DNA from 4 places in the Kitasatospora papulosa genome. Region 1 is predicted to be linked to each of the others. Evidence: riboswitches for the same ligand, from Rfam matches in the RefSeq annotation. Region 1 holds a riboswitch; each other region holds the start of a gene.
The links. A riboswitch is a leader RNA that binds a small molecule or an ion and turns the genes downstream of it on or off. The one in region 1 is predicted to bind cobalamin.

Region 1 (7,473 bases):
TCAACCGCGGGCGTACGAGTGCCGGCATCTCCCGCATGAACGCCCTCAAGGACGCTCTCGGTGCCATGATCGACGCCCGGATGCGCTACGACGGTGTGGGGACCCGTTTCGCGCTGGTCCGCTTCGACCACGACCACGAACCGATGTTCCCCAGCCGTTGGGGCATGGAGGAGGTCTCGGACGCCCACTCCGTCCAGCGCCTGCGCGAGGCCGTTTCCCTGCTCAACTACCGCCAGTCGGGCACGGACATCGGCAAGGCGCTGCACAAGGCCGGTGAACTGCTCCACCGCTACGGCGTCCCCGGTAACGAGCGCCTCGTCGTCCTGGTGAGCGACGGTGCGCACTACGCGCCCATCCCCGACGAACGCAGCGGCGAGTCCGTCTCCGGCACCCAGGACCCGGTGTCGCTCATGGAGGACCTGCACGCGGGTCTGGACATTCGCCTGCACGCGGTCGGCATCAGCGACGACGCCCTGTTCGACCGATGGTGGCAGGCGCAGCGGCACCGCCCTGGCTGGGCTCCGCAGGCCCACGAGAGCATGGTGCCCAACCACCGGATGCTGGTCGATCTGGTGACCGTCGCCGGCGGCGACCGGCAGCGCATCGGCGGCCTCGACGTCCTGGAGAAGTACTTCGCCGAACTGGGCAGCGGAGTCGTGCGCGCCGTGGGGCGCCCTGCCCGTCCGCGCCTGCCCGCTCTGCAGCTGACCCCCGAGCGGCTGGCCGCCGAGCCCCTGCGCCGCGCCGCGACCGATCCGCGGCAACGCCGCACCTGGGACGCGGCGGCCGAGGACACCCTGGTCGCCTACAGCAGGGTGTGCGAGGCGTCACGGGCCCGCCTCGGCTACCAGCTGCTCCGCTCCTCGCCGCCCGACGACTTCACCCGTCTGCGCCGCCAGTGCGGCGACCGGGCCGACTTCACGGCCTGGCTGTCCGTCGCCTATCAGGTCTTCAACGAGCGTCTGCACGCCCCCCTGCGCATTCCCAGGAAGGATCCCGCGAAGGTACTGGACCTGCCGCAGCTCGCGGCGGCCTTCTGGGACGGCCGCATGTCCCAGCTGCACGAACTGCGCAACTTCTACCACCACGACCGGGACATGGAGGAGCGGGCCGAGCGGAACCGCGTCGCGGGAGGCATCATCCACAAGCACACGGGCAGCTACGCCCCGTCGGAGAACGACGCCGACGCCTGGCGTGCGCTTCAACTGGGCCTGGTGCGCGACCTGGCGGCCCTCCTGAACGAGGCGCACGCGATACTCGACGCGGCGCCGGCCCCCGAGGCGGCACCGCAGGAACCCGCGGAGTCCGGGCCGGCCTCGGCAGGCGGGATCCGTGTGAAGTCGCAGGGCTACGAATGATGTCGGAGCCCCGGGAGGAGCGCGTCCTGCTGTCGGCGGGCTGCTCGGCAGGGCCCCGAGCAGCGGCTGACGGCCCCGTACCGCGGCGATCTGGGTATCCACGCGTGTGCGACTGAGTACGCGCACTCAACGCACGGCACCCCTGCGGCGGCGAGGGTGGTGGCACACAGAACCGCTGGAGAGGATCCACCCCATGTCCCGCAGAACGAACAGGTCCGCAGACCGCCCCCGGTCCGGAAGGACGCGCGTCGTCGCCGCTGCTCTCACCGGTGCGCTGGCCGTCGTGACACTGACCGGATGCGCCGGCTTCGCGTACCAGGAGGACATCTGCGGCGGCGGCGAGTATCCCGTCCTGTCCGTGGGCGGAACCGGTTCCGCCTGTGTCCCGGAAGCCGAGGAGCCTCCGGCGGGATACGCGCGGTATCCGGAGGGCAAGGTGCCTCAGCAGGTCGACGACAAGTGGGACGTGTACTGGGACACCCACACCCTCGACAAGGACGGAAACACCGTGGTCGCCCCGGACGCGGCCTGACCTGGGAGGTTCTCTCCCTGCCGGCCGGCACGCGCCCCGCGGGCCGGCCGCCCGCCCCGCGGGCCCCACGCCGTCCGCGGCGGCCCGGACGAGCGGAAACGGCCCGGTGGTCCGTACGTGCGCTGGGCGCACACCGGCCGACGGTGACAGCATGGGAGGGCGGGGGACGAAGAGCGTGAGGAGCAGCGATGCCTACCCGCCCGTCCGACGCCGCGCAGGAACCGAGGACGGTCGTGGGTGTGGACGGTTCGGAACACGCCCGGGCCGCCGTCCTCTGGGGCGCGGCGGACGCCTCGGCACACCGCCGGAGCCTGCTGCTCGTGCACGCCGCCGACCTCGACCGGCTGGACCGGTTCGCGTCGTTCGAGACGTCCGAACATCTGCGGGACGCGGGTAACTCCCTTCTGACGACGGCGGCGGAGGAGATCCGGGAACGGTTCCCCGAGCTCGACGTCGCCGTCAAACTGAGCCGCAGGAAGCCGGTTCCGGCTCTCCACGCTTCCGCCCGGCCCGGCAGTTCCATCGTCGTCGGCAGCAGGGGAAGCGGCGGGTTCGGTCCCCTGCTCCTCGGGTCGACCGGACTGGAGGTCGTCGTCGGCAGTCCCGCGCCCGTGGTGGTCGTCCGTGGTGGAGCCGGACGCGAGGACGCGCCGGTCACGGCTGCCGTGCGCGACGTGCACGACGCCCGGTGGCTGGTCCGTGCCGGACGGGAGGCGCAGGCGCGCGAGCGTGCCCTGCGGCTGGTGAACGTGCACAGTCTGCTCGCCCGGTTCGACGGGACCGCGCGGGACGCGAACGGGCGGGCTGGTGATCGCGGCGAGGAACTGATGGCCGAACTGGCGTCCCGGGTCCGGGAGAGCGCTCCCGGTCTCACGGTGGAGACCGAGGTCGTCGCGGCGCGGTCGGCCGCGTCCGCGCTCGTCGAGGCGAGCGGGCACGCGGGCCTCCTGGTCATGGGAAGCCATGAGCGGCGCAGTGTCTCCGTGCTGGGACTGGGTCATGTCGTGCACGCCCTTCTGCACCACTCCCGATGTCCGGTGCAGATCGTGCCGTACCGGCGCGACGACGAGAGCGGGGTCGTGGAGGAAGGACTCAGGGACGACGAGGGCTGAGGACGAGACCGCGCAATCGCCTGGGACGGGACACTTCGGGACGGTCCGGATGGGGCATGTCCCGGACGCGCGCGTCCACGTGCGGCCGGGCGGACCGGTGCGACGGCCCTTCGGCGGGCCGAGCGGGACAGGGCCCGCTTGTCATGTTCCCCCACCTGCGACTACTGTCGCCACGCCTTGGTGAACGGGAAATCCGGTGTGATGCCGGTGCGGCCCTCGCCACTGTGATCGGGAAGTCCGGCTCCGGCCCTCACGGGCAGCCACTGGGTCCTTGTGACCCGGGAAGGCGGAGTTCGGGCGGTGTCACCCGTAAGCCAGGAGACCGGCCAAGGCGCTTCAACCATCCACGAGGTGCTGGAGAGGGTCTGCTGCGCCATGCACATTGCCGAGGGATTTCTGCCCCCGGCGCACGCGATCGCCTGGGGTGTCGCGTCCGCGCCGTTCGTCGTCCACGGAGTCCGGTCACTTTCGCGTGAGGTCAGGGAGAACCCTGAGAGCACGCTGCTCCTGGGGGCCTCCGGGGCCTTCACGTTCGTCCTTTCCGCATTGAAGATCCCGTCCGTGACGGGAAGTTGTTCACACCCCACCGGTACGGGGCTGGGGGCCATCCTGTTCCGACCGCCCATCATGGCGGTCCTGGGGACCATCACCCTGCTGTTCCAGGCCCTGTTGCTCGCGCACGGCGGTCTGACCACGCTCGGAGCCAACGTCTTCTCGATGGCGATCGTCGGCCCCTGGGCCGGATACGCGGTCTTCAGGCTGCTGCGCCGGTACGACGTGCCGCTGATGGTGGCGGTGTTCTTCGGCGCGTTCGTCGCCGACCTGTCCACCTACTGCGTCACCAGCGTGCAGCTGGCACTCGCCTTCCCGGACCCGAGCAGCGGCTTCCCGGGCGCGCTCGGCAAGTTCGGCTCCATCTTCGCGGTCACCCAGATCCCGCTCGCCGTGAGCGAGGGGCTGCTGACCGTGCTGGTGATGCGGCTCCTCGTGCAGTCCAGCAAGGGGGACCTGACCCGGCTCGGTGTGTTCCTCACCCGGAAGCAGGCACGCACGGAGAAGGCCGAGACCGAGGCGGTGGCCCGATGAACAAGAACACGAAGATCAACGCTCTGCTGCTCGTCGTGGTGGCCGCACTGGCCGTCCTGCCGCTGGCCCTCGGCCTCGGCGACGGCGAGAAGGAACCGTTCACGGGGGCCGACGCACAGGCCGAGACGGCGATCACCGAGATCGACCCGGACTACGAACCCTGGTTCTCCCCGCTGTACGAACCGCCCTCCGGCGAGATCGAGTCGGCGCTGTTCGCCCTTCAGGCCGCGCTCGGCGCGGGCGTCCTCGCCTACTACTTCGGCCTGCGGCGCGGACGCCGTCAGGGCGAACTGCGCGCGACCGCGGGGCAGGAGAGAAGGGGTGCCGGCGGCGGTGCCGAGGAGCCGACGGTCCGAAAGGCCTGAACGCACATGCTGCCGATCGACGCGGCGGCGCACAGCAGCCGCTGGCGCCGCCGCCATCCCGTGGACAAGGCCGCGCTCGGTCTGGGGCTCACGGCGCTGGCCGTTTCGCTGCCGCCCTGGCCCGGTGCGGCCCTTGTCCTCGTGGCCGCCCTGGCCGTTCTGCTGGGGCCGGCGGGCGTCACCGCCCGTCACCTGTGGCGGGCGTACCGGGTGCCCCTGGGTTTCTGCGTCACCGGGGCCGCGACGCTCCTCGTCCAGGTCGGCGGACCGCGAGGGCTCGTCGCTCTCGACCCCGGGGGGCCCGTACGCGCGGGGGAACTGCTGCTGCGTACCTCGGCGGCGTCCCTCGGGGTCCTGCTGTTCGCCTTCACCACTCCGATGTCCGACCTGCTGCCCCGCCTGGTCAGGGCGGGGGTGCCCGCACCGGTGGTGGACGTCGCCCTGGTGACGTACCGCATGAGCTTCCTCCTCCTCGACGCGGTGCGCCGGATCAGGGAGGCCCAGGCGGCCCGGCTCGGCCACACCACCCGGGCCGCCGCCTGGCGGTCCCTGGCGGGGCTCGGAGCGACCGCGTTCGTCAGGGCGTTCGACCGCGCGGCGCGGCTCCAGACGGGGCTGGCCGGGCGCGGTTACGACGGGACGCTGCGCGTCCTGGTGCCCGAGGCCCGCGTCTCCGCGCGCTTCGTGGCGCTGAGCGTCCTCCTGCTCGCGGTCCTCACCATCCTGACCTTCGCCCTGGAAAGGCCGCTGTCATGAGCGAACCCGTGCTGCTCGCCCTGCGGGGCGCGTCCTTCGCGTACGAGGACGGTCCCGCCGTGCTCAGCGGCCTCGACTTCGAGGCGCGCGAGGGGCGCGCGCTCGCCCTCCTCGGCCGCAACGGCAGCGGAAAGACCACGCTGATGCGGCTCCTGAGCGGCGGACTGCGTCCGCGTGAGGGGCAGTTGGCGGTCGAGGGCCGCCCCGTCACCTACGACCGGAAGGGACTGACCCGTCTGCGTACCACCGTCCAGTTGGTGGTGCAGGACCCGGACGACCAGTTGTTCGCCGCGTCCGTCTCCCAGGACGTGTCGTTCGGGCCGCTGAACCTCGGCCTGCCGGACGCCGAGGTGCGCGCCCGGGTGGACGAGGCGCTCGCCGCCCTCGACATCACCGCCCTGGCGGACCGGCCCACCCACCTCCTGTCCTACGGGCAGCGGAAACGGACCGCCATCGCGGGGGCGGTCGCGATGCGGCCCCGCGTGCTGATCCTCGACGAGCCGACCGCCGGCCTCGACCCGGACGGCCAGGAGCGACTGCTCGGCACACTCGGCGCGCTCCGGGACGGCGGAACGACCGTCATGATGGCCACCCACGACGTCGATCTCGCCCTGCGCTGGGCCGACGACGCCGCACTCCTCACCCCGGCGGGTGTCCGGGCCGGGCCCGCGCCCACGATGCTGGCCCGCACCGATCTCCTCGGGGAGGCGGGGCTGCGTCTGCCGTGGGGCGTCGCAGCATCGCAACTCCTGCGCTCGCACGGCCTGCTGGAGGATTCGGCACCCGGCCCACGGACCGCCGAGCAGTTGGCCGCCCACGTCGCCGCGCCGACCGCGGCCGGGAGCGCCGTCACCGACGGCCGACGTCCCTGAGGACGTTCCACCGGAGTCCCGGGTGCCGGACGGTCCTTCACCCACGACACCCGGGATTCCGGCGGGAATCAGAACATTCGGGAACGGTTCGGGGAACGAAGCGATATGCACGTCGAACACCGAAGCCCCGGGACGCACGAGGACCGGGATACACGAGCGACAGCCGCTTCCGGAGACGATTCATCGAACCCCGTCCCGCCTTCACATCGATTTCACATTACTCGACAAGCCGAACCGATGTACGAATACGAGCATCATTCGCGACTGGCATATGCAGCAGCCAACCAGTCGCGGATGATCTCACATAGCGAGAACGGAACGTGAGGCACATCCCCAGGCCACGGGGGGTGAGCGAATGATTCAGCTCGTTCGGCATCGACTTTCGGACTCTTCACAAGGGATTAACTCGATAAGCACTTCGGCCTGTTAGCTTTTTGGAAGGCAAGTGGCATCCATGAGGAGGTGAAGGGGTGCGCGCAGCGACCGTACGTTTCGTGCTCGCGTTCCTGATGAGCTTCCTATTGGCCCCGTACTCCGGCACGGCTTCGGCCGACGCACATACGTACGGACAGGGAATGCGGGCCGACGGCGTCCCGGACGCCACCACCGGAGCGGCGCACCTCGCGCACGGCCCCTGCGGCACGGCCGAGCGAGGGAGCGAGCCGAGCGGCCTCCTGCGCCACCGGGACCGGCATCGCACCGCGACGGCACCCGCTTCCGAGACCCCGCCGCGTTCCGTGGTGACGCGGGACGCCGACGGCGCGGTCGCCCCGGCGGCCTTCGCCGCGCTGGGCAACGCGCCCCACAGCTCCAGATCCTCCGGCGCGCACTCCTCCCCCGCTCTTCAGGTGTTCCGCTGCTGAGCTGACCCGGCACCCGGCTCACCCGCCCCTCCCGCCCGCACCCTGCGGGACACGTCGACGAGGGGTCGCGCCGACGTGCCCTCCGGCCCCCGTTCTCGTACGCGTACCGACGCGCCGGTCTCCGGCGCGCCAGGAGGAACACCGTCATGCATGCACTCTTCGAACATCACGCGGTGGACGTACCGCACCTCAGCGACAGCGCCGTCTGGGCACCTCCGCCCAGCGACGTACGCTCCGCCCCCTTCCGCACGGGATGAGGGCCGCCATGGACCGCGTCCGCACGTTCCCGTACCTGCGGCAGGACTTCGCCGCGTCACTCGTCGTCTTCCTGGTCGCGCTGCCCCTGTGCGTGGGGGTCGCCGTCGCGTCGGGGGTCCCGGCCGAACTGGGCCTCGTCACCGGCATCGTGGGCGGAATCGTCACCGGCCTGATGCGGGGCAGCAGTCTCCAGGTGTCAGGGCCGGCCGCCGGTCTGACCGTGCTCGTCTTCGAGGCCGTCCAGTCCTTCGGGCTCCCCGCTCTCGGGGTG
Region 2 (7,473 bases), 5.1 Mb from region 1:
TTTCAGGTTTCCGAGGGTGACGCGCTCCAGCCGCCGTACGACGGTGTCGGCGGAGACCGCCGGGTCGCCGGGCGGCTGTTCGATCACCGGGCCGACGACCGCGTGGACGTCGCGGCCGGTCAGGCCGTACGTGCCGGGCCGCAGCGCGGAGAAGGAGCGGGTCAGGGTGACCTGCCCGGCCGCGACGGCGTGCACGGTGAGGCGGCGGTCGGCCGGGAAGGGCCGTGGCGAGGGCGCCCCGAGGGCGGCGTCGCTGGCGTAGCGTCCGGCGGCGACCGCTGCCGCGCCGACGCCGATGACCGAGGTGGCGGCCACTGCCGCCGCTGTTGCCGGGCGCACGGCTCCAGTCTCCCGGGCGGCGGCGCCGACGGCCAGTGGGCCTCGGCCGTACGGTGGGCCGCCCGGTTCAGCCAGGCTGTCCGTACCCCTCCAGGGCGTCCTGCACGTCGCGCAGCTGGGCGGGGGTGAGGAGGGTGGGGCTGTGGCCGGGCACGGAGCTGGCGGTGAGCCAGAGCCTGCACATCCATTCGAGCTGGGCGGTGCGGTCGTAGGCCTGGTCGAGGGTGTTCCCGTAGGTGACCGTGCCGTGGTTCCGCAGCAGGCACCCGGTGCGGTCGCGCAGGGCGGTCAGCATGTGGTCGGCGAGCTCGCGCGTCCCGTAGCGCGCGTAGGCGGCGGTGCGGACGGGGCCGCCGAGGAGGGCGGCGGCGTAGTGGACGAGCGGCACCTCGGTGACGAGGGTGGAGACGGCCGTGGCGTGCACGGCGTGGGTGTGGACGACGGCCGCGGCGTCGGTGTGGCGGTAGACGGCCAGGTGGAGGGGGAGCTCGCTGGTGGGGACCATGTCGCCCAGGACCTGCCGTCCTGCGAGGTCGACGCCGACCGCGTCCCCGGGCGCCAGGCGGTCGTAGGGAACCCCGCTGGGGGTGACCAGGACGATGTCGCCCACCCGGGCCGACACGTTGCCCGAGGTCCCCACGACCAGGCCGTCCGCCGCGGTCCGCCGGGCCGTCCCGACGACCGCGTCCCACGTCTGCCCGATCGCGTCCTTGCCCACGTCACTCATGCGGGGATCCTAAGGCGACGTGACCGACGTCTCGCCAACGGGGCAAATCGGTCATGGCGGCGATCTTCCGCTACGCGTGGGGCCGGGCCCCGCACCGGCCGCGGGGGCCCGGCCCCACGCGTCGCGCACACAAGCGGAACCCGCCCACGCGCTTGGGGTCACCGTGCCGCCCTGCCCAGTTCATCTTCCGTTCACCCAGGTTGCTTACGTTCCCCGTGCCAATGACGTCGAACGATTGCCTGGGTAAATGGAACACATCACGCTGCTGCTTGCGATTGTTGTCGTAACAGCTCTCGTGTTCGATTTCACGAACGGTTTCCACGACACCGCCAACGCGATGGCCACCACCATCTCGACCGGCGCTCTCAAGCCCAAGACAGCGGTGGCCATGTCCGCCGTTCTCAACCTCGTCGGCGCGTTCCTGTCGGTGGAGGTCGCCAAGACGATCTCCGGCGGGATCATCAACGAGAACGGCCTCAGAACCGAGGTCATCTTCGCCGCGCTCGTCGGCGCGATCCTGTGGAATCTGCTGACCTGGCTGGTCGGCCTGCCCTCCAGTTCCTCCCACGCACTCTTCGGCGGCCTCATCGGCGCCGCGGTGATGTCGGCCGGCTGGTCCTCGATCAACGGCGGCACCGTCGTCACGAAGGTCCTGCTGCCCGCGATCGCCGCGCCCCTGGTGGCCGGAGTCGCCGCGCTGCTGGCCACAAAGCTGACGTACCGCCTCAACCGGAAGATCACCGACGAGGCCCAGCTCAAGTCCACGGCCAAGGGGTACCGCGCCGGCCAGATCGCCTCGGCCGGCCTGGTGTCGCTCGCCCACGGCACCAACGACGCGCAGAAGACCATGGGCATCATCACCCTGGCCCTGGTCACCGGCGGCGTCCTCGCCCCCGGTTCCAACCCGCCGGTCTGGGTCATCGCCTCCGCCGGTATCGCCATCGCCCTGGGCACCTACCTCGGCGGCTGGCGCATCATCCGCACCATGGGCAGCGGCCTCACCGACCTGCGTCCGCCGCAGGGCTTCGCGGCCCAGACGAGCGCGGCCACGGTCATCCTGGCCTCCTCGCACCTCGGCTTCTCCCTCTCGACCACCCAGTCCTGCTCGGGTGCCGTCATGGGCGCGGGCCTCGGACGCAAGGGGGGCGTGGTCCGCTGGTCCACCGCCACCCGGATGTTCGTCGCCTGGGGTCTGACGCTGCCGGCCGCCGGCCTGGTCGGCGCGGGAGCCGAGTTCCTGACCAAGCAGGGCCCCTGGGGCGTCGCGGTGGTCGCCGTCCTGCTCGTCGCCGGCTCCGGCGCCATCTGGCTGCTGTCACGCCGCAAGCCGGTCGACCACACCAATGTGAACGCGACCGGGGACGAGCCCGCGGGCGTCGTCACGACCGCCATCGCGGCCGTCAGCCCGCCGCCCGCCGGTCTGAACGTCCCGGACCTCAAGACCACCATCCACGCCCCGACGGCCGAGACCCCGGCCGACCGGCCGGCCACGGTGTAAGGACAGATCCGCATGAACATCGACTGGGCAGCTCTCGCGTCCGTCTTCGGCGTCAGCCTCGTGATCACCGTCGCGCTGGTCGGCCTCTTCACCCTCGGCATCACCGGTCTCGCCAAGCAGACGGCGACGGCGCAGGGCGGCGGTGGCGGCGTCCTGGCACGCACCGGCGCGTACGCCTGCTTCGCCCTGTGCGCGGCGGCGGTCGCCTACGGGATCTTCCTGATCGTCGTCTGACTCCTCGGGCGGGCGACCGCGTCGGGCCGGACACACTCCGTGTGTGTCCGGCCCGATGTGCGTCTGAGCACACCGAAGCCTCGCAGGTCAACGGCAGGTTGACGGACGTTCGCGGAGCGTGGTGGACTGCCGGAGCCATTCACGGCGACAGGAGAGGAAGCCGGTGCGAATCCGGCGCGGTCCCGCCACTGTCACCGGGGAGCAGCCTCCACACGGAATTCACGGTCCGCCACCGCGGACCGGAAGGCCGGAGGACTGCGGATCCGGGAGCCAGGAGACTCTCGTCGCCGGTCACGTCGAACCAGGGCGCGGACCCTGAGTGAGGACATACGCCATGTCGGGCTGCCCCGAGCCGGTCACCGCACCACCTGCCGAGAAGGCCCTCCGAGGCACGACGGCCGGCTGAGCGGTGCGAGCCGACCGCGTATTCGCGTACGGCGCCGCCGCGGGGCTGATCGGCGACCTGCTGCTCGGTGACCCCCGGCGGGGCCACCCCGTCGCCGCCTTCGGACGTGCCGCGACCCGTGCCGAGAACCTGCTGTGGCGCGACCACCGCGGCTGGGGCGTCCTGCACACGCTCGTCTGCGCCGGGGGCGCCACGGGCGCCGCCGCGCTGGCCGCGCGTGCCGTACGGAACCGTCCGGCCGCCGCCGTGGCGCTGACGGCCGCCGCCACCTGGTCCGTCGTCGGGGGCACGTCGCTGGGCCGCGAGGCGCGCGCCATCGGCGGGGCCCTGGCCGCCGGGGACATCGAGCTGGCCCGGGAGCGGCTGCCGCACCTGTGCGGCCGGGACCCCCAGGCGCTGGACGGGCCGGGCATCGCCCGCGCGGTGGTGGAGTCCGTCGCCGAGAACACCTCCGACGCCGTCGTGGGGGCCCTGGTGTGGGGTGCGCTCGGCGGGGTGCCGGGGCTGGTCGGCTTCCGGGCCGTCAACACGCTCGACGCGATGGTCGGGCACAAGTCGCCCCGACACCGGCGCTACGGCTGGGCCTCGGCCCGGCTCGACGACGTCGCCGGCTGGCCGGGGGCCCGGCTGACCGCGGCGCTCGCCGTCGCCGCCGGAGGCCGCCCCCGCGAGGCCGTCCGTGCCTGGCGGGCCGACGCGCACCGTCATCCCAGCCCCAACGCGGGCCCGGTGGAGGCGGCGTTCGCGGGAGCGCTCGGCGTGCGGCTCGGCGGCACCCTCGCCTACGGCGGACGGGTGGAGCACCGGCCGGTGCTCAACGGCGGGGCGGGCCGGGACGTACGGGTCACGGACATCGAACGGGCGGTGCGGCTGTCGCGCCGGGTGAGTGTGCTGGCCCTCGCCGTGTGCGCGGCGGGGCGGCTGGCCAGGGGACGGAGAGCCACATGAACGGCGGACTGCTGGTCGCCGGAACGACGTCGGACGCGGGCAAGAGCGTCGTCACGGCCGGGATCTGCCGGTGGCTGGTGCGCCGGGGGGTGAAGGTCGCGCCCTTCAAGGCGCAGAACATGTCGCTGAACTCGTTCGTCACCCGGGAGGGGGCGGAGATCGGCCGCGCCCAGGCGATGCAGGCGCAGGCCGCCCGGGTGGAGCCGTCGGCGCTGATGAACCCGGTGCTGCTCAAGCCCGGCGGTGACCGCTCCAGCCAGGTCGTCCTCATGGGCAGGCCGGTCGGCGAGATGAGTGCGCGCGGCTATCACGGGGGGCGGCAGGAGGCCCTCCTGGGGACGGTCACGGACTGCCTGGAGCAGCTGCGGGGTACCTATGACGCGGTGATCTGCGAGGGGGCGGGCAGTCCGGCCGAGATCAATCTGCGGCGTACGGACATCGTGAACATGGGCATCGCGCGGGCGGCGCGGTTCCCGGTGCTGGTGGTGGGCGACATCGACCGGGGCGGCGTGTTCGCCTCGTTCTTCGGCACGACGGCGCTGCTGAGCCCGGAGGACCAGTCGCTGGTCGCCGGATACCTCGTCAACAAGTTCCGCGGTGACGTGTCGCTGCTGGAACCCGGTCTGGACATGCTGCTCGGGCTCACGGGCCGGCGGACCTTCGGGGTGCTGCCGTACGCCCACGGTCTGGGCATCGACGAGGAGGACGGGCTGCGGGTGTCGATGCGCGGCGCCGTGCGGGAGTCGGTCGTCGCGCCGCCGCACGGCGAGGACGTCCTGCGGGTCGCGGTGTGCGCCGTGCCGCTGATGTCGAACTTCACCGACGTGGACGCGCTGGCGGCCGAGCCGGGCGTGGTGGTGCGGTTCGTGGACCGCGCGGAGGAGCTGGTCGACGCGGACCTGGTGATCGTGCCGGGGACGCGGGGCACCGTGAAGGCCCTGGCGTGGCTGCGGGAGCGCGGTCTGGCGGACGCCCTGCTGCGGCGGGCCGCCGAGGGGCGGCCGGTGCTGGGGATCTGCGGCGGGTTCCAGGTCCTGGGCGAGCACATCGAGGACGACGTGGAGTCGCGGGCCGGTCGCGTCGAGGGGCTCGGGCTGCTGCCGGTGCGGGTCCGCTTCGGCCGCGAGAAGGTGCTGGCCCGGCCGGTCGGGACGGCGCTGGGGGAACCGGTGGAGGGCTACGAGATCCATCACGGGGTCGCCGAGGTGAGCGGCGGCGAGCCGTTCCTGGACGGGTGCCGGGTGGGCTCGGTGTGGGGGACGCACTGGCACGGGTCGCTGGAGAGCGATGCCTTCCGGCGGGCGTTCCTGACCGAGGTCGCGCGGGCCGCCGGACGCCGGTTCGCGGCGGCGCCCGACACGAGCTTCGGGGCGCTGCGGGAGGAACAGCTCGACCGGCTGGGGGACCTGATCGAGGAACACGCCGACACGGACGCGTTGTGGCGGCTGATCGAGACCGGCGCGCCGGAGGGGCTCCCGTTCGTCCCGCCGGGCGCGCCGCCCGCGCCGGCCCTCGCCTCCGGAACGTCCGGAAGACCCGCTCCGGACGGGCGAGGGTTCGCCGGGACCGGACGTGAGAGTGCAGATGTGACCGTTACAGAGGAGGCTCCGTGAGTACGCCGTATCCCTTCACCGCCCTCGTCGGGCAGGACGATCTGCGGCTCGGGCTGCTGCTCAACGCCGTCAGTCCCGCCGTGGGCGGGGTCCTGGTCCGGGGCGAGAAGGGCACCGCGAAGTCCACCGCGGTGCGGGCGCTGGCCGCCCTCATGCCCGAGGTCGCGGTCGTGGCGGGGTGCCGTTTCTCGTGCGACCCGGGGGCGCCCGACCCGGCGTGTCCCGACGGTCCGCACGAGGCGGGGACGGGCGTGTCGCGTGCGGCGCGGACCGTGGAGCTTCCGGTCGGCGCGTCGGAGGACCGGCTGGTGGGTGCGCTCGACATCGAGCGGGCCCTCTCCGAGGGAGTGAAGGCCTTCGAGCCGGGGCTCCTCGCCGACGCCCATCGCGGGATCCTGTACGTCGACGAGGTCAATCTGCTCCACGACCACCTGGTGGACCTGCTGCTCGACGCGGCGGCCATGGGCGCCTCCTACGTGGAGCGGGAGGGTGTGTCGGTCCGTCACGCCGCCCGTTTCCTGCTGGTCGGGACGATGAACCCGGAGGAGGGCGAGCTCCGGCCGCAGCTGCTGGACCGCTTCGGGCTGACCGTCGAGGTGGCCGCCTCGCGTGAGACGGACCTGCGCGTGGAGGTCGTGCGGCGGCGGCTCGCGTACGACGACGACCCGGCGGGGTTCGCGGCACGGTGGGCGGACGAGGAGGCGGCGCTGCGGGAACGCATCGTCTCCGCGCGCGCCCTGCTCCCCCGTGTGGTGCTCGGCGACGGCGTGTTGCGGCAGATCGCGGCGACCTGCGCGGCGTTCGAGGTCGACGGGATGCGCGCCGACATCGTCATGGCCCGTACCGCGACGGCGCTGGCCGCGTGGGCGGGACGCGAGGAGGTCGTCTCCGACGACGTGCGGCAGGCCGCGCTGCTGGCACTCCCCCACCGGCGCCGGCGCAATCCGTTCGACGCGCCCGGGCTGGACGAGGACAAGCTGGACGAGGCTCTGCAGGACGCCGCGGACGAGCAGGGCGACGACGATCCCGACCCCGACGGGCCCGGCGGCGGGGTGCCCCCGCAGGGCGGCGGGCCCGAGAGCGACGGCGGCGGCTCGGACGCGGGCGGCTCCGACGACGGAGGTACGGACGACGGGGGCGCCGACGCGCCGGGCCGGGAGGACACCGGGAGCGGGGACGCGCCCGCGCCGGGCGGCGGCGGTGAGCAGCAACCCGTGCGGGCCGGTGAGCCGTTCCGGACGAAGGTGCTCAGCGTGCCGGGTCTGGGCGAGGGCGCGGCGGGGCGGCGTTCCAGGGCGCGTACCGAGCACGGCCGTACCACCGGTTCGCGGCGGCCCGAGGGCGCGCTGACGAAGCTGCACCTGGCGGCGACCGTGCAGGCGGCGGCGCCGCACCAGCGGGCACGCGGGAGGTCGGGCCGGGGTCTCGTCGTACGGCGTGACGATCTGCGGCAGGCGACGCGTGAGGGGCGCGAGGGCAATCTCGTGCTGTTCGTCGTGGACGCGTCCGGGTCGATGGCGGCCAGGCAGCGGATGAGCGCGGTGAAGGGTGCGGTGATGTCGCTGCTGCTGGACGCCTACCAGCGCAGGGACAAGGTCGGTCTGGTCACCTTCCGGGGGAAGGACGCCGAGGTGGCCCTGCCCCCGACCTCGTCGGTGGACGCGGCGGCCGCCCGGCTGGAGTCGCTCCCGACGGGCGGGCGCACCCC
Region 3 (7,473 bases), 1.8 Mb from region 1:
CCAGCGGTTTCCGGTCCACCTCCTGCAACGCGGCGGTCGGCGGAGCGACGAACAGCCGCCATCTGTACGGCGACGCCGTCGACCTCGGCTCCGGGCCCCACTCGCTGTGCACCATCGCGAAGCAGGCCCGCAACCACGGCTTCAACGGGATCCTCGGCCCGGGTTACGCCGGCCACAGCGACCACATCCACGTGAACCAGGGGCCGAACCACTTCTGGTCCGCCTCCGGCTGCGGCATCTGACGCGGTCCGGGGGCCGTCGGGTCAGGCCGCCTCGGTCAGGGCGGACGGCCCCCGGAAGGTGCGGCGGTAGGCGTTCGGAGTCGTCCCGAGCGCACGTACGAACTGATGGCGCAGTGCCGCCGCGTTCCCGAAGCCGGTCCGCCCGGCGATCGTGTCCATCGTCTCGTCCGAGGTCTCCAGCAGGTGCTGCGCGAGCAGCACCCGCTGCCGGAGCAGCCAGCGGTACGGGGTGGTGCCGGTCTCCTGCTGGAAGCGGCGGGCGAAGGTCCGGGGTGACATGTGGGTCCGGTCGGCCAGCTGTTCGACGGTCATCTCCTCGTCGAGGTGGCGCTCCATCCAGGCGAGCGTCTCGCCGACCGTGTCGCACCGGGTACGCGGCAACGGGCGCTGGATGTACTGCGCCTGGCCGCCGTCCCGGTGCGGGGGGACCACCATGCGGCGGGCGAGGGTGTTCGCGACCGCGGGCCCGTGCGCCTGGCGGACCAGGTGCAGGGCGGCGTCGATGCCGGCGGCCGTCCCCGCCGACGTGACGATCGGGCCCTCGTCGACGTAGAGCACGTCCGGCTCGACCCGGGCCAGGGGGAAGCGCCGGGCCAGTTCGTCGGAGTGCCGCCAGTGCGTGGTGCAGCGGCGGCCGTCCAGCAGTCCGGCCGCGCCGAGGACGAAGGCGCCGGAGCAGACGCTCAGCACGCGTGCTCCGCGCTCCACGGCCCGGCGCAGGGCCGCCAGCGCCTCCTCGGGGTACGTCCGGTCCATGTAGTGGCTCCCCGAGGGCACGGCGATGAGGTCGGCCTCCTCCAGGCGGTCCAGATCGCAGGGCGCGCTGACGGAGAAACCGGCGTGGGTCCGCAGGAGGGGGCCCTCGGCCGACACGACGGCGAAGTCGTGGACGGGGAGCCCCTCGTCGGACCGGTCGAGGCCGAACACCTCGCACAGCACCCCGAGTTCGAAGGGATGGACGTCGTCGAGCAGCAGGGCGGCGACATTCTTCAGCATGACGTCAGTGTGGCAGCAATTCGATGGTGAGTGGCAGTCCTGCCACTCACGAATTTCCGGCACGCGGACGACAGTAGAGCCATGAACACATTCCTGGGCTACCTGGTCATAGCAGCACTTTTCGCCCTCGTCCTGCTGCCCGCGCTCGTCGGTCTCGCACGGGAGCGCCGGATCGACCGCCAACTGAGGGACGCGCAACGGCGCAGAGGGGGGACACGCCCGGAAACGGCGGGCGCCGCACAGCCGGTCACGGCCGCACGGCGCCCGTACGTCAGGTCCTGGGCCAGGATCTAGAAGTCGTCGTCGAAGCCGACGGACCCCTCCACGGCCACCTGGTAGGCGGAGGGGCGGCGCTCGAAGAAGTTCGTCAGCTCCTGCACCCCCTGGAGCTCCATGAACGAGAACGGGTTCTCGGAACCGTAGAGCGCGGGGAAACCGAGCCGGGTCAGCCGCTGGTCGGCCACGCACTCCAGGTACTGGCGCATCGACTCGGTGTTCATGCCGGGCAGACCGTCGCCGCACAGGTCACGGCCGAACTGCAGCTCCGCCTCGACCGCTTCCTTCAGCATGTCGGTGACCTGCTGCCGGAGCTCGTCGTCGAAGAGGTCCGGCTCCTCCTTGCGCACGGTGTCCACGACCTCGAAGGCGAAGTTCATGTGCATCGTCTCGTCGCGGAACACCCAGTTGGTGCCCGTGGCGAGACCGTGCAGCAGACCGCGCGAGCGGAACCAGTAGACGTACGCGAACGCGCCGTAGAAGAACAGCCCCTCGATGCAGGCGGCGAAGCAGATCAGGTTGAGCAGGAAGCGCCTGCGGTCGGCCTTCGTCTCCAGCCGCTCGATCTTCTCGACCGAGTCCATCCACCGGAAGCAGAACTGCGCCTTCTCCCGGATCGAGGGGATCTCCTCGACCGCGTCGAAGGCCGCCGCACGGTCCTCCGGGTCGGGCAGATAGGTGTCGAGCAGCGTCAGATAGAACTGGACGTGCACGGCCTCCTCGAAGAGCTGGCGTGACAGGTACAGCCGCGCCTCGGGGGAGTTGATGTGCTTGTACAGCGTCAGCACGAGGTTGTTGGAGACGATCGAGTCGCCCGTCGCGAAGAACGCGACCAGCCGGCCGATCATGTGCTGCTCGCCGGGGGAGAGCTTCGCGAGGTCGGCGACGTCCGAGTGGAGGTCGACCTCCTCGACGGTCCAGGTGTTCTTGATCGCGTCCCGGTAGCGCTCGTAGAAGTCCGGGTAGCGCATGGGACGCAGGGTCAGTTCGAAGCCCGGGTCGAGCAGGTTCTTGTTCTCGGATGCGCTCATCACTGGCAGGCCTCGCAGGACTCGGGGTTTTCGAGGGAGCAGGCGAGGGCGTCCGCGTCGGGAGCCGACGCCTGCACGGGAACGGTGGCGGCGGCCGGGGCCTGCCCGGACGCGGCGCGGGCGATCCGGGTCGCCGGACGCGAGCGCAGGTAGTACGTCGTCTTCAGCCCCTGCTTCCAGGCGTACGCGTACATCGAGGAGAGCTTGCCGATCGTCGGCGTCTCCAGGAACAGGTTCAGCGACTGGCTCTGGTCGAGGAACGGCGTGCGTGCCGCCGCCATGTCGATCAGGCCGCGCTGCGGGATCTCCCACGCCGTGCGGTACAGCGCCCGCACGTCCTCGGGGATCCAGGCGAAGCCCTGCACGGAGCCGCTCGCCTCGCGGAGCGCCTCGCGGGTCCGGGCGTCCCAGACGCCGAGCTTCTTCAGCTCGTCCACCAGATAGGCGTTGACCTGGAGGAACTCGCCGCTGAGCGTCTCGCGCTTGAAAAGGTTGGAGACCTGCGGCTCGATGCACTCGTACACCCCGGCGATCGAGGCGATCGTCGCCGTCGGCGCGATGGCCAGCAGCAGCGAGTTGCGCATGCCGGTCCTCGCGACCCGGGCGCGCAGGGCGTCCCAGCGCTCCGGCCAGTGCAGCTCGGTGTCGTAGTGGTCCGGGTGCAGCACGCCCCGGGCGGCGCGGGTCTCGGACCACGCCGGCAGCGGGCCGGACCGCTCCGCGAGGTCGCAGGAGGCCTCGTAGGCGGCGAGCATGATGCGCTCGGAGATCTTCGTGGACAGCGCGCGGGCCTCGGGGGAGTCGAACGGCAGCCGCAGCTGGAAGAAGACGTCCTGGAGGCCCATCGCGCCCAGGCCCACCGGGCGCCAGCGGGCGTTGGACCGGCCGGCCTGCTCCGTCGGGTAGAAGTTGATGTCCACGACGCGGTCGAGGAAGGTCACCGCGGTGCGGACGGTGGCGTCCAGCCGCTCCCAGTCGATGGTGCCCTCCGCGACGAACGCGCCGAGGTTGACCGACCCGAGGTTGCAGACGGCCGTCTCGCCGTCGTCGGTGACCTCCAGGATCTCCGTGCAGAGGTTCGAGGAGTGCACGACCCGGCCCGGCTCGGCGGTCTGGTTGGCCGTGCGGTTGGAGGCGTCCTTGAACGTCATCCAGCCCTGGCCGGTCTGCGCGAGGGTGCGCATCATCCGGCCGTACAGCTCACGTGCCGGCAGGGTCCTGCGGGCCAGCCCCTTCGCCTCGGCCGCGCGGTAGGCCGCGTCGAACTCGTCCCCCCACAGGTCCACCAGTTCGGGCGCGTCGGCCGGGGAGAACAGCGACCACTGCGTGTCCGCGTCGACCCGGCGCATGAACTCGTCCGGGATCCAGTGCGCGAGGTTGAGGTTGTGCGTACGCCGCTGGTCCTCGCCGGTGTTGTCGCGCAGCTCCAGGAACTCCTCGATGTCCGCGTGCCAGGTCTCCAGGTAGACGGCGGCCGCACCCTTGCGCCGTCCTCCCTGGTTGACCGCCGCGACCGAGGCGTCGAGCGTCTTCAGGAACGGCACGATGCCGTTGGAGTGCCCGTTGGTCCCCCGGATGAGTGAACCCCGGGCGCGGATGCGGGAGTAGGAGAGCCCGATGCCGCCCGCGTGCTTGGAGAGCCGTGCCACCTGGTGGTAGCGGTCGTAGATCGAGTCGAGCTCGTCCATCGGCGAGTCCAGCAGGTAGCAGGACGACATCTGCGGATGACGGGTGCCGGAGTTGAACAGGGTGGGGGAGGAGGGCAGGTAGTCGAGCCGGTTCATCAGGCCGTACAGGGCGGCCACTTCCTCCAGGGCCCGCTCGGAGGTGTCCTCGGCCAGCCCGGCGGCGACGCGCAGCATGAAGTGCTGCGGGGTCTCGATGACCTGGCGGGTGAGCGGGTGCCGCAGCAGGTACCGGCTGTGCAGTGTCCGCAGCCCGAAGTAGCCGAAGCGGTCGTCCGCGCCGTCGGCGAGGGCCCGGTCGACCAGGGCGTCGAGTGCGGCGGCGTGCAGGGTGACGAACTCGGCCGTACGGTCCGCGATCAGGCCCTCGCGGTGCCCGACGGCGACCGAGGCCGAGAAGGAGACGGCGCCCTGTCCGGCGGCCTCGTCCGCGACGGCCCGGGTGAGGAGCCGGGCGGCGAGCCGCGAGTAGGACGGGTCCTCCGAGATCAGGCCGGCGGCGGCCTCGGTGGCCAGCGAGCGCAGTTCCGCCTCGTCCGACCGCGCGCTGCGGCCGCGCAGGGCGGCGGCGGCGACCCGTCCGGGGTCGGTGTCGGGGAGATCGGCGGTGAGGCCGGTCAGGGTCCGCAGCAGGGCGGTCCCGGGCGCGTCGGTCGTACGGCCTTCGGATTCCGCGGCTGAAACCGGGTCGGCTGGCGCGATGGTCACTGGGGCTATCCCTCGCTCGGCTCAGGGCCTGCGGGAGCGGGGCAGCCGGAACACAGGGAACCCGGGGGAGGGCAGCACGGTGCGCGCGGCGTCCACCGGCCCTCCGCGGGGCCCGGACGTCTCTGCGTCCGGTTCGGTCGAGCCGGACGCACTGTCGACAGGTCCTCGGACTCCGCGGTGCGCGTATACGCACCGATCACACCGTTGCGGGACAGTTCCGGATTCGCACCGGATTCCCCTGCGGCGACAGCGAGGTCGAGCATACATGTGGGGGCCGCCGATTGCGGCGGCCCCCACATGTAGTGTCGTGACGGGTCAGAGAGGGAGACGGAACGTCAGGAGGGTGAAGCCCGGCAGAGGGCTCCAGTCCCGCTCCGGCGTCCGTACGAAGCCCAGGCGGCGGTAGATCCGGTGGGCGGCCTCCATCGACGACCGGGTCGACAGGACGATCCCGGAGAGGCCGCCCGCGGCGCGTGCCCGGTCCACGCAGGCCCGCACCAGCGCCTCGCCCGCACCGCGCCCGCGCGCCGTCCCGGAGACGGCCAGCATCCGGAACTCGGCCTCGTCCGGGCCGGCGACGTCCGCCCACGGGCTGCCGGGCGCGACGTAGGTGACACCGCCCAGCAGCTCGCCCCCGGCGTCCACCGCGGCCAGCACCAGGGCCTCGGCGGCCCGTCGCCCGACGGCGCGGAGCTGCTCCAGGTAGGGGTCGCCGGTGCCGAAGTCCAGCAGTCCGTCACCGAGGTACGCCTGGGCCGTGATCTCGCCCAGGGCCTCGTACTCCTCGGCGCGCACAGGTCTGATCGTGACATCCATGCGCGACAGTCTGCCCCGGGCGCGGGGCCGGGCGCACGCTCTTTCCGGGGCGGCACCGGAACCCCGCGGCCTCCGCTCGAACGTCCCGGCGGGGGGATCCCCGCCGGGACGGACGGCGCGGGTCCTAGGCCCGTCGCACCGGCTCGTCGTCGCCCGGCGCACCCACCGTGGCCGGCGGGAGCTCGGTCTTGACGCCGGGGTCGCCGGCGTCCGCCGTGTAGTCGGACGGCGAGGTCTCGTCCACGCCGGCCGGGGCCTTCAGGGCGTTGAGCACGAAGGTCAGCACGACCACCACGACGATGTTCAGCACGATCGCGGTGAGACCGATGTAGCCGATCTCGCCGATGCCCGGGATCTCCTTCGAGGACCCGCCGAAGTGCTTCTGGGTCGGGCTGGCGACGCCGTACGCGGCCACCGTGCCGTAGAGCATGCCGACCGCCCAGCCGGCGATCAGGGCCCAGCGGTGGAACCACCGGGTGAACAGGCCGCCCACCAGGGCCGGCATCGTCTGGAGGATCCAGATACCGCCCAGCAGCTGGAAGTTGATCGCGACCGTCTTGTCCATGGTGAGGACGAAGGCCAGCGCACCGACCTTGACCAGCAGCGAGACCAGCTTGGAGACCTTGGTCTCCTGGGCCGGGGTGGCGTCCGGCCTGATGAAGTCCTTGTAGATGTTGCGGGTGAAGAGGTTCGCCGCGGCGATCGACATGATCGCGGCCGGCACGAGGGCGCCAATCCCGATCGCGGCGAAGGCCACGCCCGCGAACCAGTCGGGGAACATGTTCTCGAACAGCTGCGGGATCGCGAGCTGTCCGTTGTCCACCTTGATCCCGGCTGCGATCGCCATGAACCCGAGCAGGGCCAGCAGGCCCAGCATCAGCGAGTACAGCGGCAGGATCGTGGTGTTGCGCCGGATCACCTCACGGCTGCGGCTGGAGAGCGTCGCCGTGATCGAGTGGGGATACATGAAGAGCGCGAGCGCCGAACCCAGCGCCAGGGTGGCGTAGCCCCACTGGCCCATGTCGCCCGGGACGAGGCCCGCCACGGGCTTGCCCGCGGCCTCGTTCTTCGCCGAGAACGCCTCGCTCGCCTTGGCGAAGATGTCGTCGAACCCGCCGAGCTTGATCGGGATGTAGATGATCGCCACGGCGATGACCAGATAGATCAGGCCGTCCTTGACGAACGCGATGAGCGCGGGGGCGCGCAGGCCCGAGGAGTAGGTGTACGCGGCGAGCACGGCGAACGCGATCAGCAGCGGCAGGTCCTTGACGAACCAGTGCGTGTTCTCGCCGCCGCCGACGCCCATGACGTCCAGCACGGCCTGGATGCCGACCAGCTGGAGCGCGATGTACGGCATCGTGGCGAGGATGCCGGTGAGGGCGACCGCCAGCGAGAGCCCCTTGGAGCCGAAACGACCGCGGACGAAGTCCGAGGTGGTGACGTAGCCGTGCTTGTGCGAGACCGACCACAGGCGCGGCAGGAACGTGAAGATCAGCGGGTACACGAGGATCGTGTACGGGACGGCGAAGAAGCCCGCCGCACCCGCCGCGTAGATCGCCGCGGGCACCGCGACGAAGGTGTACGCCGTGTAGAGGTCGCCGCCCAGCAGGAACCAGGTGACCCAGGTGCCGAACGACCGTCCGCCCAGCCCCCATTCGTCGAGGCTGGCCTCGTTCTCGGCCTTGCGCCAGCGCGCCGCCATGAATCCGATGACCGTCA
Region 4 (7,473 bases), 160 kb from region 1:
CCCAGGCGCAGCTGCTGTCGCTGCTCGCCCCCCACGAGTCCCGTGACATGGCGATCTCCGTCATCAAGATCGACGAGGACAGCGGCTGGCTGCCGAAGTGGGGCTACGGCACGGTCGAGACGAACATCATGACCGGCGACCCGGTCACCCCCTTCCTCACCAACGCCTACCAGCAGGGCCTGCTCAAGGGGTACGAGGAGCAGGCGTACCGCGCGCTGAAGAAGAACGCCGACGGTGTGCCCCCGGCCGACTCCGCCCCCGTGGGCCGTGAGGCCAACAAGGAGTACCTGGCCGACGGCTTCGCGCCGTACATCAAGGGCCGGGCCCACGTGAAGCCCGGTGACTCCGACTACGACCACGGCGCCTCGGCGACCCTGGAGTACGCGCTGTCCGACGCGATGCTCGGCCGGATGGCGAAGGAGCTCGGCCACGACCAGGACGCCGCGCGCTATGCGGAGCGGGCCCAGAACTACCGGAAGATCTTCGACAGTTCGACCGGCTTCTTCCGTGCCCGCGACGCGAACGGCGACTTCACCGGCCCCGCCGACCCCGCCCGGAGCGAGGGCTTCCACGAGGGCACGTCCTGGCAGTACCAGTGGCTCGTCCCCCAGGACCTGCCCGGCATGGTCTCCCTGATCGGAGGGACCGACGCGGCGAACGAGCGCCTCGACTCGTTCTTCGCCTACGAGCAACTGCTGCAGGACCCGTCGAAGACCGCCCGCGAGGTGTGGGTCAACGGGCCGTACGACTACTACAACGCGGACAAGTACAACCCGCAGAACGAGCCCGACCTGATCGCCCCCTACACCTACCTCTCCACCGGGCAGCCCTGGAAGACGACGGACGTGGTGCACGCCGCGCTCACCCTCTTCACGGACACCCCGACCGGGATGACCGGCAACGACGACCTGGGCACGATGTCCGCCTGGAACGTCCTCTCCTCGATCGGTGTCTTCCCGGTGCAGCCGGGGACGGACACCTGGGGCCTGTCGACGCCCGTCTTCGAGCGGGTCGACCTGACCCTCGACCGGCGTTACTACCCCGAGGGCGCCCTGACGGTGAAGGCGCCCGGCACCTCCGACTCGGCGCGCTACATCCGGTCCGCGCGCACCGACGGGGCCGCGTACGGGAAGACCTACCTGACCACCGAGGACATCCGCAGGACGCGGGAACTGTCCTTCGAGGTCGGGACCACGCCCTCCGGATGGGGCACCTCGGCGGACGCCGCGCCGCCGGCCCTGAAGTGACGATCTGAGGCCCACCGGCCGCATGCGCGTGGCCCGCCCCTCGACGAGGGACGGGCCACGGCACTGTGCCGGGACGCTCAGCCGTTGAAGCGGTCCGGATCCAATCCGGTGCGCTCGTCACGGTTGAGGGCGTTGATCTCGCCGATGTCCCCTTCGGTGAGTTCGAAGTCGAAGAGGTCGAAGTTCTCCTCGATGCGCCGCCGGGTCACCGACTTGGGGAACACGATGTCCCCGCGCTGCAGGTGCCAGCGCAGGGTGACCTGCGCCGTCGACTTGCCGACCCGCTCCGCGATACGGACCAGCGTCGGATCGTCGAGCACCTTTCCCTGCGCGATCGGGGACCAGGCCTCCGTCGCGATGCCGTGTTCGGCGCCGAAGGACCTGACGGCGTCCTGGGTGAGGTAGGGATGGACCTCGATCTGGTTGACGGCGGGCACCACCACACTGCCGTCCAGCAGGCGGCGCAGGTGGTGCGGCTGGAAGTTCGAGACCCCGATGCTCTTGACCCGCCCCGAGCGGTAGATCTCCTCGAGTGCCTTCCAGGTCTCCACGAAGTCGCCCCTGTCCGGCAGCGGCCAGTGGATGAGGAAGAGGTCCAGGTAGTCCAGCCGGATCTTCTCCATCGTGCCCTCGAAGGCGCGGAGGGCGTCGTCGTACGCGTGGGCGCCGTTGTCCAGCTTGCTGGTGACGAAGACGTCGCCCCGGTCGAGACCGGAGTCCCGGACCGCCTCTCCGACCTCCTTCTCGTTGCCGTACATCTGAGCCGTGTCGATGTGCCGGTATCCGGCCTTCAGGGCCGCCAGGGTGGTCTCACGTGTTTCCTGCGGCGGGATCTGGAAGGTGCCGAATCCGAGCTGGGGGATCTCCACGCCGTTGTTGAGCGTGATGGCGGGTACTGAGGCCACGGGAGGCTCCTTCTCGTCGGTGTGAGGGTGCGGTGGTCGGTCGGGTTCCGGTTCACGGAATGCCTCATTCCGCCCTCACTGCGGCGTACCCGTCACCAAACGGGGCAAACAGCTTCAAAGTGCCTGATTGGTGAGGATGTACGGGCTGTGCGCGCGTGCCCACGCTCCGCACCTCGGTCGGGTCCTGCCACCGCCCGGTGCGATGCCGCCGCTCCCTTCGCGTGTCCGGCCCGGGCCGGGCCGAAACATGGTCCGGCCGGGCGCCGGCGCCTGGTCCGCAGCTGTGACCGGCCCTGCCGGGGCGCGCGGACGCACCCCGGCAGAGCCTCGCCGTCAGTGGGCCGAGAGCTCGTCGCGGACGGTGCGGGCCGCAGCCACGAGGTTCTCCAGCGACGCGCGGGTCTCCGGCCAGCCACGGGTCTTCAGCCCGCAGTCCGGGTTGACCCACAGGCGCTCCGAGGGGATGGCTGCCAGCCCCGTGCGGAGCAGCGAGGCGGTCTCCCGCACACTCGGGACGCGGGGCGAGTGGATGTCGTAGACGCCGGGGCCCGCCTCGCGCGGGTAGCCGTGGTCCGCCAATTCGTGGGCCACCTGCATGTGGGAGCGGGCTGCCTCCAGGCTGATGACGTCGGCGTCGAGGTCGTCGATGGCCTGGACGATGTCACCGAACTCGGCGTAGCACATGTGGGTGTGGATCTGTGTGTCCGGCCGTACCCCGCTCGTCGACAGCCGGAACGCCTCGATCGCCCAGGCCAGGTAGGCGGGACGGCCGGCGGCGCGCAGCGGCAGCGTCTCGCGCAGAGCGGGCTCGTCCACCTGGATGACCGAGATGCCGGCCGATTCCAGGTCGTCGACCTCGTCGCGCAGGGCGAGGGCGACCTGGCGGGCGGTGTCGCCGAGCGGCTGGTCGTCGCGGACGAAGGACCAGGCGAGCATGGTGACCGGGCCGGTGAGCATGCCCTTGACGGGACGGTCGGTGAGCGACTGGGCGTACGTCGTCCAGCCCACCGTCATCGGTTCGGGGCGGGAGATGTCGCCGGCCAGGACCGGTGGGCGGACGTAGCGGGTGCCGTAGGACTGGACCCAGCCGTGCCGGGTGGCGAGGTATCCGCTCAGTCGCTCGGCGAAGTACTGCACCATGTCGTTGCGTTCGGGCTCGCCGTGCACGAGGACGTCGATGCCGGTCCTCTCCTGGTAGGAGATCACCTCGGCGATCTCCTTCCTGATCCGCTCGTCGTACCCGGCCGAGTCGGTCCTGCCGGTGCGCAGGTCGGCGCGCGCGGCGCGCAGTTCATCGGTCTGCGGGAACGAACCGACGGTGGTCGTCGGCAGCAGAGGAAGTCCGAGGTGGGCACGCTGGGCTGCGGCCCGGACCTCGTACGGCTGGGAGCGTCGGCCGTCGGCGTCCGTGACGGCGTCGGCCCTGGCCTGCACGGCAGGGTCGTAGGTGACGGGGGAGTCGGCGCGGGAGGTGAGGTCCGCCCGATTGGCTGCGATCTCGGCGGCGATGGCGTCGGTGCCCTCGGCCAGTCCCCTGGCCAGGGTGGCGACCTCCGCCGTCTTCTGCCGGGCGAAGGCGAGCCAGCGCAGGATCTCAGGGTCGATCTCCTCCTCGGCCGCCGTGTCGAGGGGGACGTGCAGGAGGGAGCAGGAGGTGGCGACGTCGACCCGGCCGGCGAGGCCGAGGAGCGTGGCGAGGGTGGCCAGCGACTTCTCGTAGTCGTTGATCCAGATGTTGCGGCCGTCGACCACGCCGGCGACGAGCCTTCGGCCGGGGAGTCCTCCGGCGGCCGCGAGGTCGTCGAGGTTGGCCGCCGCGGCGTCGGTGAAGTCGAGTGCCAGTCCGTCGATCGGGGTCCTCGCCAGGACGGGCAGGGCTTCCCCGAGCCGGTCGAAGTAGGAGGCGACGAGCAGTCCGGGGCGATCGGCGAGCCCGCCGAGCTGCGTGTAGGCCCGGGCGACGGCGTCGAGATCGGCCGGGGTGCGGTCCTGGACGAGTGCGGGTTCGTCGAGCTGCACCCACTCCGCCCCGGCCGCCCGCAGATCGGCGAGGACCTCGGCGTACACCGGAAGCAGACGGTCCAGGAGGGTGAGCGGCTCGAAGTCCGCGGCGACGCCGGGCGCGGGCTTGGCGAGGAGCAGATAGGTGACCGGGCCGACGAGGACGGGCCGGGCGGTCAGCCCCAGGGCGACGGCCTCGTCGAGTTCGGCGACCTGCTTCGCGGAGTTCGCGGCGAAGACGGTGTCCGGGCCCAGTTCCGGAACCAGGTAGTGGTAGTTGGTGTCGAACCACTTGGTCATCTCCAGCGGTGCGGCCTCCTGCGTGCCGCGCGCCATAGCGAAGTACCCGTCGAGGGGATCGGCGGCAACCGCCTCGCGATGGCGGTCCGGGACGGCTCCCACCATGACGCTGGTGTCCAGCACATGGTCGTAATAGGAGAAGTCCCCGGTCGGGACCTCGTCGATGCCGGCCTCGCTCAGCTGCCGCCAGGTGTCGCGGCGCAGTCCGGCGGCGGTGGCGCGGAGGGCGTCCGGGGTGACCCGCCCCTTCCAATAGCCTTCGACGGCCTTCTTCAGTTCCCGGTTCTGTCCCTGCCGGGGGTAGCCGTACACCGTGGACCGCGTTGCCGCGGTCGTGTGTTCGGTGGTCACGGAGATCTCCTTCGCGAGATGAATCCCTGAGATCCCGGCGACGGGACGGGAGCGCGAAGGGGTGACCCACCTGGCGGAGGGCGTCGTGCGACGCGCGGATCCGCCCGGTACGTACGCCGACCCGCCCACGAGGTCACCGGGATGTCCGCGCACGGTTCGTCCGAGCGCGGGCAGTTGGCAGGTCTTCGGACTCGCGGGCACGCCCTCGAAGAGGACACCTAGTGGCCGTCGCTTCCCAGGCCCGGTTCGTCGGACCCAGTGCGTGATGACGGCGGTCGTTCCCGCTCACCGCTGCGGGGCAGTCCCGGATTTCCACCGGGTTCCCTCTTGCGACGCATCCCGTCTGGCGGACGGGGCGAACCAGCTGCGCCTACCAGCATACTGATCGTTTCAAAATGAAGTTTGGAGTCATCTCAAGCAGATGATGCTGCTGGCGAGTTGGAGCAGGTTGAGGTGGATGTCCGCGCGCACGGATGACGCTCGCTCGCGCCGTGCCCGCGCTGATCGACCGCGACGACCCGATACCGGGCAATCAGCCGCGAGGCCACCACCTCCCACTCACCCGCATGACCGGCCAAGCCGTGCAGCAGCACGACCGGCTCCCCCGGCCTGCCCCGGTCCCGGCAGACAAGCCGAACCCCGTCGCGCACCGCCACACGCTCGGACCACACCACGACCGCCCCCCAGGAATCCTCTCGCCCCGATCATGCCCCGACAGCCACGAGCCGCGCTCAAGGCCGCCCTTCTCGAAGGCGCGTCGCCCTGAAACACCGGCCACGTCCGCGGCGACGGTGCCCTGTGACCGCAGCGGGGCGACTGCCACTGTCAGACCCAGGTGGCAGCATCACCGAAGTGAACGCCCTGAGGCGTCCTCAACTCACCTACGTAGCAAACGAAGAGGAGCATTCCCCTTGCGACTGCCTCACGTAACGCCCGGCATTGCCGCAGGCATCCTTGCCCCGGCCCTCCTGCTCGCCACCCCGTCCTTCGCCGCTACGGCGGCACCGACCGCGGTGACGGTGCCCGCGGTGTCCTCGTCCGCGGACGAGCCGGACCCCGACGACCTGAGGGTGACCATAGTCCGGATCCTCGCCGACCCGGACAGCGGCCGACGTGTGACACGAGAAGCCAACGCCCTCCTGGACGCCAACGACCCCGAGGCGATGCGCGCCTGGCTGGAGACCGGCTACCGCATCGCCCAGGCCGAGGACGACCGCGTCGCCATCACGCGTCTGCTCGCCGACCCCGACAGCGGCCGGCGCGTCATCGCCGAGGCCAACGCCCTCCTGGACGCCAATGACCCCGAGGCGATGCGCGCCTGGCTGGAGACCGGCTACCGCATCGCCCAGGCCGAGGACGACCGCGTCGCCATCGCCCGCATCCTCGCCGATTCGTCCATCAGCCCGGCCCTGCGCGCGGCAGCCAACGCCGCCCTGGACGACAACACACCCGAAGCACTGCGCCACTTCCTGGAAGTCGGCAGGTACCAGGTCGCCTGACCGGCACAGCGCCGCACCACAGCGCGTCGCCCGGGTGGCACCCCCTGCCGCACGCCCGGTCGCCGGAACGCCGAGAATCCGGGCGGGGCCGCCTGCACCTCTGTGTGCAGGCGGCCCCGTCCGGCAGGCCCTGTGTCGGCTCGGCGCCCTCCGCAGAGCTCCGTGGCCTCGCCGCCCGGTGCGGCACCGGCCACTGACACCTCCGACAGCAGAAAGCGCATTTTCGATGACCACACAACCCCTACGCACCGAGCGCAGCGGTCCGCAGACCGCTTCCGTCGTGACCGACCTGCCGTTCAAGCCTCAGCTCGTCAAAGCGGTGTTCAGGGACGTGACCTCGTTGCACGTCTCCCGGTCGGCCGCGTGGGCCGCCGCGTCGGTGACGCGGACCGTGCTGACGGAGATCATCGAGGGCGCGAGAAGCGCGGCGGCCGAGGAGGTCAGAAAGAGGCTGATTCCCAAGGACCTCATCTCGGCGATCGACCGGAACGTCGAGGTGGAGGTTGGATCGGCGTGGTACCTGCACAGCCCGACCTTCCACGGCCTGATGGGCGAGGTGCGCAACGCCGATGGTGCGCTCGTGTCTCTTCGTGAGCGCCGCGGGGTGCGTACACCGAGTGGTGTGGCTGGCGCCCACCGGTTCGAGGCCGGGGTGAGACGGCTGCTGGGGAGCCGGGGGGTAAGGGCGGTCCCGGCGATGGTCCGCGACCTGGACGGCATCGCGAGCGTGTTCCTGACGGCCCTGGCCCGGGACGCAGCCAAGGTCGTCCGCGAGGGCGGGGTCAAGCGGTTCGGGACGGTCAGTCTGGTGGTGCCGGGCGAGCCAGCCCCGGCCCCGCTGCTCAAGGACCCCCTCCTCGCCCTGTCCACCCGTCGCGGGGACGGGCGGACTGTTGGCGGGGGCGACATCCTGGCCGCCGTCACGATGCAGCTGTTCGGCGATCTCAGACAACGCGCCATCACCGAGGCAGCCGAGATGACACGGAACACGTCGGTCAACTGATCGGGCCCGCGCCTGCGCTCTGCCCACTGCTCACGATTCCCACGTGTGCGCGGCTCCCGGAATCTGCCGCCCACATTCGGCTCCGGGAAGACCTCCCTTACTGATCAGTTCAGAATGAGTTTTGGTTCAAAGGCTTGGCAGTTGGGCCGGCGGGCGGCAGAGTTCTA

Region 2: linked by a shared signal. The riboswitch ahead of OG362_RS24930 (cobalamin biosynthesis protein) and the one ahead of OG362_RS02665 (energy-coupling factor ABC transporter permease) in region 1 are both predicted to bind cobalamin.
Region 3: linked by a shared signal. The riboswitch ahead of OG362_RS10210 (ribonucleoside-diphosphate reductase subunit alpha) and the one ahead of OG362_RS02665 (energy-coupling factor ABC transporter permease) in region 1 are both predicted to bind cobalamin.
Region 4: linked by a shared signal. The riboswitch ahead of metE (5-methyltetrahydropteroyltriglutamate--homocysteine S-methyltransferase) and the one ahead of OG362_RS02665 (energy-coupling factor ABC transporter permease) in region 1 are both predicted to bind cobalamin.

The regions. Positions count from the first base shown of each region.
Region 1 is NZ_CP108452.1:638,766-646,238, forward strand. Features, by position in the region: gene OG362_RS02650 (vWA domain-containing protein) at 1-1,358, shown strand, start outside; gene OG362_RS02655 (SCO0607 family lipoprotein) at 1,552-1,890, shown strand; gene OG362_RS02660 (universal stress protein) at 2,079-3,002, shown strand; cobalamin riboswitch at 3,164-3,347, shown strand; gene OG362_RS02665 (energy-coupling factor ABC transporter permease) at 3,378-4,088, shown strand; gene OG362_RS02670 (energy-coupling factor ABC transporter substrate-binding protein) at 4,085-4,453, shown strand; gene cbiQ (cobalt ECF transporter T component CbiQ) at 4,460-5,209, shown strand; gene OG362_RS02680 (energy-coupling factor ABC transporter ATP-binding protein) at 5,206-6,081, shown strand; gene OG362_RS02685 (hypothetical protein) at 6,552-6,944, shown strand; gene OG362_RS02690 (SulP family inorganic anion transporter) at 7,210-7,473, shown strand, end outside.
Region 2 is NZ_CP108452.1:5,693,233-5,700,705, reverse strand. Features, by position in the region: gene OG362_RS24950 (alpha/beta hydrolase) at 1-339, opposite strand, end outside; gene OG362_RS24945 (class II aldolase/adducin family protein) at 407-1,066, opposite strand; gene OG362_RS24940 (inorganic phosphate transporter) at 1,314-2,564, shown strand; gene OG362_RS24935 (hypothetical protein) at 2,577-2,798, shown strand; cobalamin riboswitch at 2,952-3,079, shown strand; gene OG362_RS24930 (cobalamin biosynthesis protein) at 3,208-4,152, shown strand; gene OG362_RS24925 (cobyric acid synthase) at 4,149-5,765, shown strand; gene OG362_RS24920 (putative cobaltochelatase) at 5,762-7,473, shown strand, end outside.
Region 3 is NZ_CP108452.1:2,464,486-2,471,958, reverse strand. Features, by position in the region: gene OG362_RS10230 (D-Ala-D-Ala carboxypeptidase family metallohydrolase) at 1-242, shown strand, start outside; gene OG362_RS10225 (GlxA family transcriptional regulator) at 264-1,238, opposite strand; gene OG362_RS10220 (hypothetical protein) at 1,320-1,532, shown strand; gene OG362_RS10215 (ribonucleotide-diphosphate reductase subunit beta) at 1,529-2,545, opposite strand; gene OG362_RS10210 (ribonucleoside-diphosphate reductase subunit alpha) at 2,545-4,938, opposite strand; cobalamin riboswitch at 5,078-5,201, opposite strand; gene OG362_RS10205 (GNAT family N-acetyltransferase) at 5,254-5,754, opposite strand; gene mctP (monocarboxylate uptake permease MctP) at 5,879-7,473, opposite strand, start outside.
Region 4 is NZ_CP108452.1:473,902-481,374, reverse strand. Features, by position in the region: gene OG362_RS01980 (GH92 family glycosyl hydrolase) at 1-1,247, shown strand, start outside; gene OG362_RS01975 (aldo/keto reductase) at 1,325-2,152, opposite strand; gene metE (5-methyltetrahydropteroyltriglutamate--homocysteine S-methyltransferase) at 2,486-4,804, opposite strand; cobalamin riboswitch at 4,964-5,197, opposite strand; partial or broken gene OG362_RS01965 (alpha/beta fold hydrolase) at 5,275-5,478, opposite strand; gene OG362_RS01960 (ALF repeat-containing protein) at 5,716-6,303, shown strand; gene OG362_RS01955 (hypothetical protein) at 6,530-7,306, shown strand.